DNA from 2 places in the Kribbella sp. NPDC049227 genome. Region 2 is predicted to be linked to the other one. Evidence: riboswitches for the same ligand, from Rfam matches in the RefSeq annotation. Region 2 holds a riboswitch; the other holds the start of a gene.
The links. A riboswitch is a leader RNA that binds a small molecule or an ion and turns the genes downstream of it on or off. The one in region 2 is predicted to bind glycine.

Region 1 (8,686 bases), on a different contig from region 2:
GCGACCTTCTGCCTGCTGTACGCGTTCCCGCTGCTCCTGCTCGGCGATGGCGACAGCACCCTCAACACGCTCGCCAGAGTGTTCGGCTGGGCGTTCGCGATCTGGGGGACCGGGCTGTACTACTGGGCCGGCGCCCTGTACTTCGCCCAGCTCCGCCACCTCGTCCAGACGGTGAAACCGATCAACGACCCGGCCGGGTAGCACAGTGACCCAGCCGGCCCCACCCAAGCCGCGGCGCGTCGACGCGTCGATGTCGCTGCTGAACAACCTCATGGCCCACCCGCTCGACGAGGGGTACGCCGTGGCGGCCCGGACCCGCCCGAAACAGGACGGGCGCCCGGCGAAGGCCCGGCACCGCGTGATGCTGGTGGTGGCGCTGCTCGTCCTCGGGTTCCTGCTCGCGGTCGCGGCCTCGCAGAACTACCGCAGCGCGCCCGAGGCGGAGAAGCAGCGCAAAGAGCTGATCACCCGGATCAACCAGGCCGACACCCAGCTGAACGGCCTGCGCACCCGGCAGTCGCAGCTGGCCGACGAGGTACGCCGGTTGCAGGCGAGCGGACTGAGCAACACGAGCTCGGGCGCGGTGCTTCAGCAGCAGTTGGACGCCCTCGAGCTGCAGACCGGCGCGATCGCGGCCACCGGGCCGGGGATCAAGGCGGTCATCGACGACGCGAAGGACGCCGACAAAGAGGGCCGGCTGCTCGACGTCGACCTGCAGCAGCTGGTCAACGGGCTGTGGACCTCGGGCGCGGAGGCGATCTCGGTGAACGGTCACCGGCTGACCTCGATGACCGCGATCCGCGGCGCCGGGAGTGCGATCACGGTCGACTACAGCTCGCTCACCCCGCCGTACACGGTGCTCGCGATCGGTGACACCACGACCATGCCGGCCCGGTTCTCGCAGAGCTCGGGCGGCCAGTGGGTGCAGTACCTGGTCAGCAACTTCGATGTCCGGATGACGATCACGACGGAGGACTCCTTGCTGGTGCCGGCCGATGCGACCATCGCGCTGCGATACGCGAAGGTGAGTGGACCGAGATGATCGCCGTACTCGGACTGGTGATCGGTGTCGTGATCGGCCTGCTGGTCGCGCCCGATGTCCCGGAGTGGGCCCAGCCCTACCTGCCGATCGCGGTGGTGGCCGCGCTCGACGCCGTGTTCGGGGCGCTGCGCGCGTTCCTGGACGGGATCTTCGACGACAAGGTGTTCGTCGTGTCGTTCGTGTCCAACGTGCTGATCGCGGCGCTGATCGTCTACCTCGGCGACCAGCTCGGCGTCGGCTCCCAGCTGTCCACCGGCGTGGTCGTCGTCCTGGGCATCCGCATCTTCACCAACATGGCCGCGATCCGGCGGCACATCTTCCGGGCCTGACATGAGCGACGACACCCCTGAGACCAGCAAGCCGGATCCGGTCGAGCAGCCGCATCCGGACGAGCCGACCCCGATGCCGCAGGCCAAGCCCAAGCCCCGGACACCGAACCTGGCACTGCGCCGGCTGCGGACCGGGTTCAAGCCGTCCCGCGGCCAGGCGATCGTGGCCGTCGTACTGGCGCTGGTCGCCTGCGTGGCCGTCGTCCAGGTCCGGGTCAACCGCGCCGACGACGGCTACCAGAACGCGCGCCGCGAGGACCTGATCGCGATCCTGGACGGCCTGGGGCAGAACACCCGCCGGCTGGAGAGCGAGATCGCCGAGCTGGAGGAGCGGAAGAACTCGCTGTCCTCCAGTGCGGACAAGGCCCAGACCGCCCGCGAGCAGGCCGAGGCCCAGGTCCGCACGCTCGGCATCCTGGCCGGCACACTGCCCGCCCAGGGCCCGGGGGTCCGCATCACGCTGAACGACCCCGAGGCGAAGATGACGTCGAGCAACCTGCTGGACGCGATCGAGGAACTGCGCGACGCCGGCGCCGAGGCGATCCAGATCAACGGCGCCGCCCGGGTGGTCGCGAGCACGGACCTCGTCGACGACGCCCCGGGGATCCGGATCGACGGCCAGAAGCTGAACTCGCCGTACGTGATCGAGGCGATCGGGGAGTCGCACAATCTGGCCGAGGCGGCCAACTTCCCCGGCGGCCTGGTCAGTGAGGTGACCGGTCCGCAGGTCGGCGGAACAGCCGAGGTGACCGAGCTTCCGCAGGTCCAGATCACCGCCTTGCACGCCCCGGAGGAGCATCGCTACGCTCGCCCGGCGCCCAGCCCGACCAAGTAGCTGTTCGAGCGAAAGAGGAACGAAGGTGTATCCCGAAGACCTGAAGTACACGGCCGAGCACGAATGGGTGAAGGCCGACGGCGACGGCCCGGTGCGGGTCGGCATCACCGACTTCGCGCAGGACGCGCTCGGTGACATCGTGTACGTGCAGCTACCCGAGGTGGGCAGCGCGGTACGGGCCGGTGACGCCTGTGGCGAGCTGGAGTCGACCAAGAGCGTGAGCGACCTGTTCGCCCCGGTGAACGGCACGGTGACCGCGGTCAACGAGTCGCTCGCCGACCAGCCCGACCTCGTCAACAGCGACCCGTACGGCGAGGGCTGGCTGCTCGACATCGACGTCGAGGACACCGCCGAGGTCGAGGCGCTGATGGACGCCGAGACCTACCAGGGTCAGCTCGACCCGAGTTGACCGCGGCCGGCTTGCCGGCTCCTGATAGGTTGGCCGGACCTCAACCGCTGGTCGAGGGTTGAGGTCCGCGAATCTGCGTCCACACTTGTTCATACGGGGTCTACGAAAACGTCGCCGGACCGCCGGCGATCGGGAGGATCACAGCATGCCGTTCTGCAACCAGTGCGGGCACGAGAACTCTGAGGGCAGCCGGTTCTGTTCGCAGTGCGGAGCGATGCTTCCTGGCGCGGATCGCCCGGCGGCAGCCCCGGCGACGCCGCCGACCCCCGGTGTCACCGACACCGCGATGCTGACCCCGATCGGCGCCGAGCCGGAGCCCGAGCGGGCCGGCGAGCCGCTGTCGCTGGAGGACGAGGCCGCGGTCGGCGCACTGCCGGCCGGCTCTGCCCTGCTGATCGTCCAGCGCGGCCCGAACGCGGGCAGCCGGTTCCTGCTCGACGTCGACGTGGTCACCGCCGGCCGGCACCCGGACAGCGACATCTTCCTCGACGACGTGACCGTGTCCCGCCGGCACGCGGAGTTCCGCCGGGACCCGTACGGCGTCAAGGTGCGCGACGTGGGCAGCCTGAACGGCACCTACGTGAACCGCGACCGGATCGACGAGGTCCAGCTGACCAACGGCGACGAGGTCCAGATCGGCAAGTACCGCTTGGTGTACTACGCCAGTGGCCAAGCCTGAATCGTCTGCCGAAGGCCGCGGCATCGGGGAGGTGCTGCAGCTCCTGCGGGCCGAGTTCGCCGACGTCACCATCTCGAAGATCCGGTTCCTCGAGGCCGAGGGACTGGTGACGCCGGCCCGGACCGCCTCGGGCTACCGGAAGTTCAGCTCGGCCGATGTCGAGCGGCTGCGCTATGTGCTGACCGCGCAGCGCGACCAGTACCTGCCACTGAAGGTGATCAAGGAGCATCTCGGCGCGATCGACCGCGGCCTGCGCCCGGCGGCCGGAGGTCCTCCGGTCGCGCCGGGTTCGTTGCCGGAGACGCCCGGTCTGCCGGTCGCCGAGGACTTCGGTGCCGCGGGCATCGAGCTCAAGCTGACCCGGGACGAACTGCGAGCCGCCGCGGGCATCTCCGCCGAATTGCTCGACCAGGTCGAGAGCCACGGGCTGGTGGTGGCCAGCGGCAACCACTACGACGGCGACGCGATCCTGGTCGCCAAGCTGGCCGGTGAACTGGCCGGCTACGGGATCGAGCCCCGGCACCTGCGCCTGTTCCGTACGGCGGCCGATCGCGAGGCCGGCCTGATCGAGCAGGTCACCGGGCCACGCCGTACCGAACAGACCGGCGAACTCGCCGCGCTGGCGGTCCGGTTGCATGCCGCCCTGGTCCGCTCCCGCCTACCACACTGAGCCCACCGTCCACGGCACCCGCCGGGGACTGCCCGGGGCTGCCCCGCGGAGTAGGCTGAAGGTGTGCGCGAAGTCGACGTGGTCGGAGTCCGGGTTGAGATGCCCTCGAGTCAGCCGATTGTGCTGCTCCGGGAGGTCGGCGGAGAGCGGTACCTGCCGATCTGGATCGGCGCGGCCGAGGCCAGCGCGATCGCCTTCGCCCAGCAGGGCATGGAGCCGCCGCGGCCGTTGACCCACGATCTGTTCGCCGAGACTCTGCGGGTGCTCGGGCACACGCTCAGTCAGGTCCGGATCGTGAATCTCACCGACGGCGTGTTCGAGGCGATCCTGGTGTTCGACGACAAGACCGAGATCTCGGCCCGGCCGTCGGACTCGATCGCGCTGGCGCTGCGCACCGGGACACCGGTGTTCTGCACCGAGGAGATTCTGGCCGAGGCGGGCATCCCGGTTCCGGACAGTGAGACGACGAACACCGACGAGGTGGAGGAGGAAGAGGAGGTCGAGCGGTTCCGTGAGTTCCTCGACCAGGTGACTCCGGAGGACTTCGACAAGAGCTGAGGACCGGGCTGGTTTTGACCCGCGTGGTACAGGGCCAGGTAGGTAACGATTCGAGCGGCAACCGCGACACGCTCACGGCTCGGTGCGGTTGTCGTTGACCCTCCCTGGTCGGCGGCTTACCTTGAAGGAGTTGTGGGGTGTTGTCACTCCACGGAAGTGACCCGTTCCAGTCGGTACCCAGGGAGGCTCAGGCGTGACACGCACCGGCGACACGGATCTGACGGCGCAGTCGACGTCCGAAGCACGCGCCGAGGCGGCCGCTGCCGCCGGCGTCCAGGGCCTGCTCTTCGACGACGACCTGCGGCCGATGCCGGAGGATGTCGGGTTCCGCGGACCGACGGCCTGCCACGCGGCCGGGATCACCTACCGTCAGCTCGACTACTGGGCCCGCACCGGCCTGGTCTCCCCGTCCGTGCGCCCGGCGACCGGTTCCGGGACGCAGCGGTTGTACGGTTTCCGTGACGTCTTGTTGCTGAAGGTGATCAAGCGGCTGCTGGACGCCGGGATCTCGCTGCAGCAGATCCGGACCGCGATCGCCCACCTGAGCAAGCGCGGCATCGACGACCTGACCCAGATCACGCTGATGAGCGACGGCGCCTCGGTCTACATGTGCACGTCGCCGGACGAGGTGATCGACCTGCTGGCAGGCGGCCAGGGGGTGTTCGGGATCGCCCTCGGCGGTGTCTGGCGCGAGGTCGAGGGCTCGCTGTCCGAGCTGCCCACCGAGCGGGCCGACGGCCATGAGGACGGCGATCAGCACGCGAATGATGAACTCGCGGCCCGGCGCCGCGCACGCATGACCGGCTGAGACCCTTCCTTCATCCTGTGCGCCCACTCACCGCTGATTCACTGCGCGGTGTGTGGGCGACTCTGTTGTTGCCCCTCAACGCGGACGACTCCATCGACTTCGCGCGCCTGCAGGCCCAAGTCGACGTCCTGGGCGCCAGTCCGTTGGACGGCTTGTATGCGCACGGCACGGCGGGCGAGTTCCACACGCTGACCGAGGACGAGTTCGATCGGATCAACGAGCTGCTCGCGGGAGCGGCCAAGCCGTTCCAGATCGGCGCGAGCCACCCGTCCGCCCAGCTGCAGTTGGATCGCGTACGTCGAGCCGCCGCGCTGGCACCCGGTGCGATCCAGGTGATCCTGCCCGACTGGCTGCCCTTGAACGACCGGGAGGCGCTCGACTTCCTCCGCCGCGTCGCGGACACCGCCGGTGACGTGCCGCTCGTTCTTTACAACCCACCGCACGCGAAGACCCCCGTGCGTCCAGAGCTGCTGACGTCGCTGGCCGCCGCCGTGCCGGGTCTGATCGGTCTGAAGACCGCGGGTGGGGACAAGGCATGGTTCGAGCAGGCGCTGAAGTCCGGCATGTCCATCTTCGTGCCAGGGCACTTCCTCGCGACCATGTCGCTACTCGGTGCGCACGGCAGCTACTCGAACGTCGCGGCGCTCTCGCCCAACGGCTCGGTGGAGCACGCCCGCGACCTGGACGTCGAACGCCGGATCGGCGAGTTCTTCGGGCAGCACGTCGTACCGCTGCAGAAGGCGGGGTTGTCGAACCCGGCACTGGACAAGTTCCTTGCCGCGGTCGGGGACTGGGCGGACGTCGGTACGCGGGTTCGCTGGCCGATGGTGTCGGCGACCCAGGAGCAGGTCAACGCAGCCCGGCCGGCCGCCAGGCGACTGCTGCCCGAACTCTTCGCGGATTCCTGGTAGCCTCGGGACAGCCGTTCACAGCACTCGGGAGAGACCCGTGCGATCGGGCGCCGAAGGGGCAATTCCTCCCCGGAACCTCTCAGGCCCATGGACCGAGTGTCACAGGCGACTCTGAAGCGTGCGCTGCTCGGCGTGACAGAGGGGGAGGCGACCGGAAGCACTGTCAGCAACGGAGCCTCTTGATGAACAACTCACCCCAGATCTCTGCGGCGTTCGCCGACCGGCACATCGGACCACGGCCGGACGAGGTCGCCCGGATGGTGGAGCTGCTCGGGTACGACGACGTCGACGCGCTCGTGGACGCCGCCGTACCGGAGTCGATCCGGTCCACCGAGGCGCTCCGGCTGCCCGAACCGGCCTCCGAGGTCGACGCGCTGACCGAACTCCGTCAGCTCGCCGCCCGCAACACCGTGGCCACCTCGATGATCGGCCAGGGGTACTACGGCACCTTCACCCCGTCGGTGATCGTCCGCCGCCTGGTCGAGAACCCGGCCTGGTACACCGCGTACACGCCGTACCAGCCGGAGATCTCCCAGGGCCGGCTCGAGGCGCTGCTGAACTTCCAGACCGTGGTGTCCGACCTGACCGGCCTGCCGACCGCGAACGCGTCGCTGCTGGACGAGGGGACCGCGGCCGCCGAGGCGATGACACTGGCCCACCGGTCGAACAAGAAGAGCAAGTCCGACCGCTTCCTGGTCGACGCTGACTGCTTCGACCAGACCATCGCCGTCGTGCGGACCCGGGCCGAGGCGCTCGGCATCGAGGTCGTCGTCGCGGACACCACCGACGGTCTGCCGGACGGCGACTTCTTCGGTTTCCTGGTGCAGTACCCGGGCGCCGGCGGTGTGGTCCGCGACCTGAAGCCGCTGATCTCCGCCGCGCACGAGCGCGAGACCCTGGTGGCGGTCGCCTCCGATCTGCTCGCGCTGACGTTGCTGGAGGCACCGGGTGAGGCCGGCGCCGACATCGTGATCGGCTCGTCCCAGCGCTTCGGCGTACCGCTGTTCTACGGCGGTCCGCACGCCGGCTTCATGTCCGTCCGCGCCGGTCTCGAGCGGTCGTTGCCCGGTCGCCTGGTCGGTGTCTCCGTCGACGCCGACGGCGCACCGGCGTACCGGCTGGCGTTGCAGACCCGGGAGCAGCACATCCGCCGCGAGAAGGCGACCTCCAACATCTGTACGGCGCAGGTCCTGCTCGCCGTGGTCGCGTCGATGTACGCCGTCTACCACGGGCCGGACGGCCTGAAGGCGATCGCCGACCGTGTCCACGAGTACGCGGGCAAGCTGGCCGCCTCGCTGCGCGCCGGTGGCGTGGAGGTTGTCCACGGCACCTTCTTCGACACCGTGCTCGCGCGCGTCCCCGGTCGAGCCGCCGACGTGGTCGACGCCGCCCGGCAGAACGGGATCTGGCTGCGCCTCGTCGACGCGGACCACGTCGGCATCACCTGCGACGAGAAGACCGACGTCGCCGCGGTGACCCGGGTCTGCGTGTCCTTCGGCGTCCGGTACGACGCTTCCGCCGAGGCGGCCGGTCTGCCCGAGGCGGTTCGCCGTACGACGGAGTACCTGACGCACCCGGTGTTCAACACGCACCGGTCCGAGACGGCGATGCTGCGGTACCTGCGCAAGCTGTCCGACTACGACTACGCGCTCGACCGCGGCATGATCCCGCTCGGCTCGTGCACGATGAAGCTGAACGCGACCACCGAGATGGAGCCGGTCACCTGGCCGGAGTTCGCCGATCTGCACCCGTTCGCGCCGATCGAGGACGCGGCCGGGTACGTGAAGCTGATCAGTCAGTTGGAGCGCTGGCTGGCCGAGGTCACCGGCTACGCGAAGGTCTCGATCCAGCCGAACGCCGGCTCTCAGGGTGAGCTGGCCGGTCTGCTCGCGATCCGCGGGTACCACCGCGCGCAGGGCGATCAGGACCGCAACGTCTGCCTGATCCCGGCCAGTGCGCACGGCACCAACGCCGCCTCCGCGGTGATGGCCGGCATGAAGGTGGTCGTTGTCAAGGGCAACGACGACGGCACGATCGACCTGTCCGACCTGCGGGCGAAGGCGTCCGAGCACGCGTCGAAGCTTGCGGCCATCATGATCACGTACCCCTCGACGCACGGGGTCTACGAGGAGAGCGTTCGCGAGGTCTGCCAGATCGTTCACGACCACGGCGGCCAGGTGTACGTCGACGGCGCGAACCTGAACGCGCTCCTCGGCCTGGCGAAGCCCGGTGAGTTCGGCGGCGACGTCAGCCACCTGAACCTGCACAAGACGTTCTGCATCCCGCACGGCGGTGGTGGTCCGGGTGTCGGCCCGGTGGCCGTGGCCGCGCACCTGGCGCCGTACCTGCCGAACCACCCGCTGCTGGACGAGGCCGGTCCGGACTCCGGTGTCGGCCCGATCAGCGCGGCGCCGTTCGGTTCGGCCGGCGTACTGGCGATCTCGT
Region 2 (8,686 bases):
TGAAGCGGCTGAGTGTCGGCGGGATGGGCAAGGTCTTCGAACTGAACCGGAACTTCCGCAACGAGGGCGCCGACGCGACCCACAACCCGGAGTTCACCTCGGTCGAGGCGTACCAGCCGTACGCCGACTACAACGTGATGCGGGAGCTGACCCGCGAGCTGCTGATCGAGGCGGCGACCGCGGTGTTCGGCAAGCCGGTGGTGCAGCGGCCGGACGGCGAGATCGACATCTCCGGTGAGTGGCCCGTCGTCACCGTGCACGACGCCGTCGGCCGGGCCGTGGGTACGACGATCGACGCGGACACCTCGGTCGAGCGACTCCGCGAGCTGTGCGCGAAGCACGGCGTACACACGACCTTCGAACTGACCGCGGGCGAGCTCGTCCTCGAGCTGTACGACGAGTTGGTGGAGCCGGCCACGACCGTGCCGACGTTCTACACCGACTTCCCGTTGGAGACGTCACCGCTGACCCGGAGCCACCGGTCCGAACCGCGGCTGGCCGAACGCTGGGACCTGGTGGCCTTCGGCGCGGAGATCGGTACGGCGTACTCCGAGCTCGTCGACCCGGTCGAGCAGCGCCGCCGGCTGACCGAGCAGTCCCTCAAGGCCGCGGCCGGCGACCCCGAGGCGATGTCCCTGGACGAGGACTTCCTCAGCACCCTCGAGTACGCGATGCCCCCGACCGGCGGCCTCGGTATCGGTGTGGATCGCGTGATGATGATGCTCACCGGCCAGAACATCCGCGCCACCCTCGCCTTCCCGTTCGTTAGATCCGCTCCCAGAAGCTAGAGCTGGACTCGCACGGACTTGGCCGGTGCGCATACCCTGTGCGGCACAAGGGTTGTGGGGCGACCTGGGGGGACGTGCATGAAGCGGTTCTGCGTGCTCTGGGCCGGTGTTGCGGTGCTGGGGCTGGTGGCTGGCTGTGGTGGTCCGGCCGAGGACGATGCCTCGGGTGCGCCCTCGACGCCGGCGGGTGCGTCGTCCTCGGCGCCGGTTTCGTCGACCCCGACCGGGCCCCTCGGGACAGCGGCGTACCAGACGGAACTGACGAAGCTCGAACAGGGCCTGGCGAAGGATCTGCGGAGCCTCACCCGAGTGCGCACCGCCGAGGCGCTGGCTCAGACCATGACAAGCCTGGCGGAGTCGCTGAACACCGCCTCCTCACGACTTGCCGACTCCACGGTGACCAGCCGCCTGACCGCCGTGCATGCACTGCTGCAGGACAGCCTGGGCATCGCCGCGGTCTCACTGGCCGACTCGGACCAGGCCGAGCTGAACGCGCGCTGCGGCGGAGTCGCGTACACCTCGCAGAAGGTCCAGCGGACGCTGCGCGCCGACCTGAAGACCGCGATCGCGGCCCTGACGAAGCTCAAGCTGAAGTTCGGCGCCACGCTGCCCGATCCCGGCCCGGCGCCCGACAGCGAACGACCGGACAACGGCGAGATCCTGGTCCGCGAGGGGGACTCCGGCACGGGCCGGATCAAGGTCACCAACGGAACGGCGAACGACGTCGCGATCTCGGTCGTCAACGACGGCGACCCACCCAGCGAGCCGCACGTGATGATGTTCGTCCAGGCGAACAAGGCCGCCACGATCACCCGGATCGGCGGCAGGTACCGGATCTACTACAAGAGCGGTACGGACTGGAACTCCGAGCGTCGTCAGTTCAGCGCCGGCTGCTCGTTCCAGAAGTTCGACCGCTCCTTCGGCCGGAACGAGTCCTGGCAGGTGAACCTCGAACCGACCGTCGACGGCAACGCGTCGACGACCGAGGTCGAAGCCTACTGAGGCGTGCCGAGGTTATGTGACATCGACCATGTCACGATGACAAGATCTCGTCCCGCGGTCAGGATGAGGTGATGAGCGCCATCGCAACCGTGGCCGTGGCCGGCGTCCCGGGAGTGGAGATCGCCTACCACCGCAAGGGAGCCGGCGAGCCGCTGCTGCTCCTGCACGGCATCGGTCACCACCGGCAGGCCTTCGACCCGGTGCTTGACCGGCTGGCCGAACACCGCGACGTGATCGCCCTCGACCTCCCCGGCTTCGGCGAGTCACCCGACGTACCGGCCGGCATCCCGAACGAGCTCGACACCTTCGCCTACGCGATCGAGGCCTTCTGTACGGCGCTCGACATCGACCGGCCGCACGTCGCGGGGAACTCGATGGGCGGCCTGGTCGCGCTCCGCATGGGTCAACTCGGTCTCGCTCGGTCCGTCACCGCGCTCTCCCCGGCCGGCTTCTGGACGCCCCGTGAACGCACCTGGGCCATCGGCCTGCTGACCAACCTCCGCCGGGTCGCCCGGCGTACCCCTGAAGCGACCGTACGGCGGCTGTCCCACACGGCCGCCGGCCGACGGGTGATGACCGGCGCGATCTACCACCGCCCGGCCCTGCGCGATCCGGACGCCGTGGTCGCCGAGACCCGCGCCCTCCGCGACGCACCCGCCTTCGATCGTGTCGCCGCGCATGCCCGCAGTGGCATCACGTTCGACGGCGACGTACCGGACATCCCGGTCACCATCGCGTGGGGCACGCACGACCGCGTTCTCATCCCGACCCAGGCGGCGCGAGCACACCTGCAACTCCCGCGCGCCCGCATGATTCCGCTGCTCGACTGCGGTCACGTCCCGATGAACGACGCACCCGCACTGGTGGCGGACACCATCCTGCAAACCCCGGTGGGCTGAGCTCCTACAGCCCGAGTGTGTCCAGGAGTCCGCCGAGCAGACCGCCGAGAGTGAGCGGCGGGTTCGGATCCGGATCCTGCGGTCCCGGGTCGTCCGGAGTCGTCGGCGGGTTCGACGGCGTCGTGGGCGGTGGTGTGGTCGGGCGGCCCGGAGGATCGGTCGTCGGGTCAGGCGGCGGCGCGGTGGTGTGCGTCGGCGGCCGCTTGGTACCGACCGGGGTGGTCGGATCGTACTGATCGACGACCTGTTGCGGCGGCTTGACCACCGGCGTCGGGCAAGGTGTCTTCACTCCGCTGTTGACGACGGAGGTGCCCGTGCCGGTCGTCTCGTCCGGGGTGGTTGCTGGCGGCAACGGCGTGCTCACGGGCGTGGAACCGGGGGTCGGTGTACTGCGGCCCGGGATCGTCGGGATGTTCTTGGTCGGCTGACTGGGCTGGAGCCCGGCGACCGGGTTGGCCGGGTTCGGTCCGCCGCCGGGCAGCGGCAGGAACGACGCACCCAGCCGCGGGCCGCCGAGGAGAGCGACCAGGACCAGGACGAGGTAGAGCAGCAGCAGCGCGCCGGCGACGCCGGCGACCTGTCGCAGCCGCTGCGGGTTCTGCCAGGGCGGGCGGCGGGCGGCCACGGCAGCGATCGGTCTCACAAGTCCCGGAGAGTATCTGGTGCACCAGCGCTTCAAACAGCCCTTGGAAGAAATTCCACGCTAGATCGCAACCTTCCGGCAGCCGAGTTACCACTACGCGCGCGTAGGATTCCGCTCCGTCATGGGACCGGTGAGTTCAGTTATCACCGGAGCGTCTGCAGGCCGACGACCGACAGCAGGCGCAACTTCTCGGCGGCCTCGCTGTTCGGCGCGGCGGTGTAGACCACGATGCGCAGGTCACTGCCCGGCACTGTGAGTACGTCGCAGTCGATGACGATGGAACCGAGATCGGGGTGATTGATGGTCTTCTGCTCGGTCTGATGGAACCCGACGACCGGTTGATCCCACAGCTGGGCGAACGCGTCGTAGCCGGCCCGCAGTTCATGGATCAGCCCCTTGAGTTCCGGGTCGTGCGGGTAGCGAGCGATCGAAGCCCGCAGGTCCGTCACCATCGCGGCCCGGAAGGTCCGCTGCTGCTCGGGCGTCTGTACGACGCGATCTCCCGGAGCCGCGTAGTGGCGCCAGATGATGTTCCGCCACCGGCCACGCCACTCGGACGGATCACCGATCAAGGCCGCGAAGAGCGGATTCCAGGTGATCACCGTCCAGGCGGCGTCGCACACGCACAGCGGCGCACCTTCCAACTGGTCCACGATCCGCTGCACACCGGGCGGGATGTACGCCGAGATTCTCCCCGGCGACGGTTCCACCTGGCCGGCCAACGCGAAGAGATGGTTGCGCTCAGCATCGGACAGCCGAAGTGCCCGGGCCAGCGCGGTCAGCACCTGGACCGACGGCGAGTCCGATCGACCCTGCTCGAGGCGGACGACGTAGTCCACCGACATTCCGGCCAGGTGCGCCAGCTCCTCCCGGCGCAGTCCCGGCGCTCGCCGCTTGCCGCCCGCCGGAAGGCCGACCGCGTCCGGCGTCACCCGATCCCGCCACGCGTGCAGTGTCCGGCCCAGCTCGCTCATGCACCCAGTATTCCGCGCACCACACCAGCCAGCCTGGTACTGCCGTTCCCTAGGACATCGCGGGTACTACCTGGCCGAAACCCCTGGCACGAGGCTGGGTGCATGACCACGACACTCATCACCGGGGCCAACAAGAGCCTCGGATTCGAAACCGCCCGCCGGCTGATCGCCGCCGGGCACACCGTCTACGTCGGCGCCCGCGATCCCCAGCGAGGCAAGGAGGCCGCGGCCACTCTCGGCGCGCGATACGTGCCGCTCGACGTCACCAGCGACGAGTCCGTCGACAACGCGGCGATTCAGATCGAGGCCGAGGCGGGCGGGCTCGACGTACTGATCAACAATGCCGGCATTCTCGGCCAGGTGCGCACCGCCCGGGACTTGAGGGCTGATGACCTGCGACAGACGTACGACGTCAACGTGTTCGGACCGGTCCGCATGCTGCACCGTTTCCTGCCGCTGCTCGAGCGCAGCACCAACCCGGTCGTCGTGAATGTGTCCAGCGGGCTCGGCTCGATCGCCACGGCCACGGATCCACAGGCACACTCCGCCGCGGTCCCGGTCTGGGTCCCCGCACCGGGCTACGGCTCCTCGAAGGCCGCTCTCAACATGCTCACCGTCCAGTACGCGCGGCAACTGCCGGAACTGCGGATCAACACGGTCGACCCCGGCTACACCGCGACCGATTTCAACGGGCACAGCGGCGACCAGACGGTCGAGCAGGGAGCGGAGATCATCGTCCGGCTGGCCCAGATCGGCCCGGACGGACCGACCGGTGAGTATCTGAGCCTGACCGGGACCGTGCCGTGGTGATCAGCATTCGATGACGTTGACGGCCAGGCCGCCGCGGGACGTCTCCTTGTACTTGATCTTCATGTCGGCGCCGGTCTCGCGCATCGTCTTGATCACCTTGTCGAGGGTGACCACGTGCACCCCGTCGCCGTGCATCCCCATCCGGGCCGCGTTGATCGCCTTCACCGACGCCATCGCATTCCGCTCGATGCACGGGATCTGCACCAGGCCGCCGACCGGGTCGCAGGTCAGGCCGAGGTTGTGCTCCATCGCGATCTCGGCCGCGTTCTCGACCTGCTGCGGCGTACCGCCGAGGACCTCGCACAGCCCGGCCGCCGCCATCGAGCAGGCCGAGCCGACCTCGCCCTGGCAGCCGACCTCGGCGCCGGAGATCGACGCGTTCTCCTTGTACAGCACGCCGATCGCGCCGGCGGTGAGCAGGAACCGGACCGCGCCGTCGTCGGTCGCCCCCGGCACGAACCGGCGGTAGTAGTGCAGTACGGCCGGGATGATGCCCGCGGCGCCGTTCGTCGGCGCGGTGACGATCCGCCCGCCGGACGCGTTCTGCTCGTTCACCGCGAGGGCGAACAGGTTGACCCAGTCCATCACCTTGAGCGGATCCACCGACCACGGGTCGCGGCTCAGTTTCTGGTGCAGCGCGTGCGCCCGCCGCGGCACCTTCAGGCCGCCGGGCAGGATGCCCTCGGTCTCACAGCCCTCGCGGACGCAGTCCTGCATCACCTGCCAGATGTGCAGCAGGCCGTCGTGGATCTCGGTCTCGGTCCGCCAGGCCAGCTCGTTGGCGAGCATCACCTCGCTGATCGGCAACTGCGACTCGCGGCACCGCTCGAGCAGCTCGGCGCCGGTCGTGAACGGGTACTTCAGCGGGGTCGTGTCCGGCACGATCCGGTCCCCGGCCGCCGCGTTCTCGTCGACCACGAACCCGCCGCCGACCGAGTAGTACGTACGCTCCCGCAGTACGCCGCCGTCCGCGGACCGGGCCACGAACGTCATCCCGTTCGGGTGGTACGGCAGCACCTTGCGCCGGTGCATCACCAGGTGTGCGTTCTCGTCGAACGTGATCTCGTGGGTGCCGGCCAGCAGCAACCGGCCGCGCTCGCGGATCGTCTCGACGCGTGCGTCGACCGAGTGGGTGACAACGGTCTCGGGGTCCTCGGCCTCGAGACCGAGCAGGACCGCCTTGTTGCTGCCGTGGCCGTGGCCGGTCACGCCCAGCGAACCGAACAGCTGGGCCTCGACGGTCGCGGTGGCAGCCAGCAGGCCGGCATCGGCCAGGCCGAGTGCGAAGGTGCGGGCGGCTCGCATCGGTCCCACGGTGTGGGAGCTCGACGGGCCGATCCCGATACTGAACAGGTCGAAGACGCTGATCGCCATCGTGTGGAGGTTCCTTCCGGTCGCCGTTGACCGTTTGGTGTCCTCCCCGCTCTGTCAGACGTCCGGGGACGTCTTCCAGAGGTGCCTCGCCCGTGCGGTGAAGGTGCCTGAGAGATTCTTGGGGAGAGTTGCTCCTACGGCGCCCGGGTCGTGCCCGGGTCTCTCCCGCACGGGTTCATGCGGCTGTTGAGTTAGCTGACGCCCTGGACGGTACGGCGGTGTCCCGGCCGTCGTCAATCCGGCCGGTGCGCACCGCCCAGATCTCGAAGAACCAGGTGAACAGCGGCGGAACACTGGCCGCCAGCGCGAGCAGCGTGACCGGCCAGGACCAGCGCAACGGGCCACGCACCAGCAGCACGGTGAGCACGTACACGATGAAGATGCCGCCGTGGATCGGGCCGAAGATCTTCACCCCGAGCTCGTTGTCGGACAGCACGTATTTGAACAGCATTCCGATCAGCAGACCGGTCCAGGAGATCGCCTCGGCGATCGCCACCGTGCGGAACCAGGTCGCGTGCTTCTTCGTGCCGGCCGGGGCGGCAACAGTCGTCTCGGTCATCGACCCGACCCTAACAAGTCCCCCAAGCCGCGCCCGGGGTGTGTCGAGGGCTGCTCCCCGATGTGCGTAGGCAAACGGTTGCTGAGGATCGAGGGAGTTCCCCAGACAGGAGATTCCCCTGATGACAGCCAGACAAGTGCTCAGGACCACCGCGTGGGGTGTGGTCCTGGGATTCGCCGCGGCGGGTCTGACCGCGGTGCCCGCGCCGGCCGAGGTACCCAAGCCGGTGACAGTGCAGTGGTCCGACTGCAAGCCCGAGGGCAAGGACGATCCCGAGGAAGTGAAGGGATCGCAGTGCGCGACCTTGCAGGTGCCGGTGGACTGGCATCACCCGGACGGACCGACGTTCGGCCTCGCGATCGCCCGGCGTACTGCGAAGTCCCCGAGCGACCGGGTCGGCGTACTGATGTGGGGCCCGGGTGGTCCCGGTGACTCGGGCGTCGACCGGATCAAGACCGGCATGTTCCGGTTCAGCGAGGACCTGCAGGACCGGTTCGACATCGTGAGCTTCGATCCGCGGGGGGTGGCTCGCAGCAACCCGGTGAAGTGCACGGCCGCACTGCTGGCCCAGCAGCCGTCGCCGATCATCAAAAGCGCCACGGCGTTCCGCGTCACCATCGCCTACAACAAGCAGCTCGCGACCGACTGCCGCGAGCACACCGGGCCGGTGTACGACCACATCGACACCTGGCAGACGGTGCGCGACGTCGACGCGATCCGCACGGCGCTCGGAGAGTCGGCGATCTCGTTCCACGGCAGCTCGTACGGCACCGTGCTCGGCGGGCAGTACGCCGAGACGTACCCGGGCCGGGTGCGCGCGATGGTGCTGGAGAGCGTGGCCGACCACAGCGCGGCGTCGGCGAAGGAGTTCGTCGACGACCAGGCCGAGGCGGCCCAGGACTCGTTCTCGGAGTTCGTGAAATGGTGCGACTCGGCAACGACCTGTGCCCTGCACGGGCGCGACATCCACGCCCTGTGGACGGACCTCCTGGCCCGTGCCGACCGTGGCGAGGTGCCGGACCCACAGCACCCGGACGTCGCGACCACACCGTTCAACCTGAGCTTCTACGTGTTCCGCCAGCTCTACGACCCGGAGTGGCGAGCGCTCGCGGACACCTTGAAGCAGCTCGACGCCAGCGCGCCGCCGACCGCGCAGCCGCCGATCCCGCCCGGACTGGCATCGAACCCGCTGGCCGTGTTCTGCCAGGACTGGAACCTGCAGGTCAGCGACTACAAGGAGTACGCCGGTCTTCTCGCCCGGCTGGCACGGAACAACCCGGACATGCGGTACCCAGGTCAGCTGATGGCCGTGTCGATGTGCCTCGGACAGCCGCCGGCCACCAATCCGCAGCATCGGTTGAAGGTGCACGGCCTGGATACTCCGGTCCTGCTCGCGAACGCGATCCACGATCCGGCCACCGGCTACAACTGGGCGAAGAGCGTGGCACGCCAACTGGGTAACGACGGCAGGCTGCTGACCTACGAGGGTTGGGGCCACGGCAGCTACACGACCAGTCCGTGCGTGCAGTCGACGATCGACGACTACCTGATCGCACGCGAGGTCCCGAAGCGCGGCCGCAGCTGTCCCGCCGTACCACCGGTGGGCTGAGACGAGTCCGGGCCGGCGCTCCCAACTA

Region 1: another riboswitch for glycine. It lies ahead of gcvP (aminomethyl-transferring glycine dehydrogenase); the one in region 2 lies ahead of ACGFH6_RS06400 (L-serine ammonia-lyase).

Annotation. Positions count from the first base shown of each region.
Region 1 covers NZ_JBICST010000003.1:865,412-874,097, forward strand. Annotated here, with positions in the region: gene ACGFH6_RS16325 (CDP-alcohol phosphatidyltransferase family protein) at 1-201, shown strand, start outside; gene ACGFH6_RS16330 (DUF881 domain-containing protein) at 206-1,042, shown strand; gene ACGFH6_RS16335 (small basic family protein) at 1,039-1,371, shown strand; gene ACGFH6_RS16340 (DUF881 domain-containing protein) at 1,373-2,206, shown strand; gene gcvH (glycine cleavage system protein GcvH) at 2,232-2,615, shown strand; gene ACGFH6_RS16350 (FHA domain-containing protein) at 2,761-3,294, shown strand; gene ACGFH6_RS16355 (MerR family transcriptional regulator) at 3,281-3,964, shown strand; gene ACGFH6_RS16360 (bifunctional nuclease family protein) at 4,028-4,522, shown strand; gene ACGFH6_RS16365 (MerR family transcriptional regulator) at 4,716-5,330, shown strand; gene ACGFH6_RS16370 (dihydrodipicolinate synthase family protein) at 5,381-6,241, shown strand; glycine riboswitch at 6,257-6,346, shown strand; gene gcvP (aminomethyl-transferring glycine dehydrogenase) at 6,424-8,686, shown strand, end outside.
Region 2 covers NZ_JBICST010000001.1:1,278,609-1,287,294, forward strand. Annotated here, with positions in the region: gene lysX (bifunctional lysylphosphatidylglycerol synthetase/lysine--tRNA ligase LysX) at 1-788, shown strand, start outside; gene ACGFH6_RS06375 (hypothetical protein) at 867-1,790, shown strand; gene ACGFH6_RS06380 (alpha/beta fold hydrolase) at 1,862-2,689, shown strand; gene ACGFH6_RS06385 (hypothetical protein) at 2,694-3,332, opposite strand; gene ACGFH6_RS06390 (helix-turn-helix transcriptional regulator) at 3,476-4,306, opposite strand; gene ACGFH6_RS06395 (SDR family oxidoreductase) at 4,409-5,116, shown strand; gene ACGFH6_RS06400 (L-serine ammonia-lyase) at 5,117-6,490, opposite strand; glycine riboswitch at 6,576-6,668, opposite strand; gene ACGFH6_RS06405 (DUF3817 domain-containing protein) at 6,666-7,049, opposite strand; gene ACGFH6_RS06410 (alpha/beta hydrolase) at 7,171-8,658, shown strand.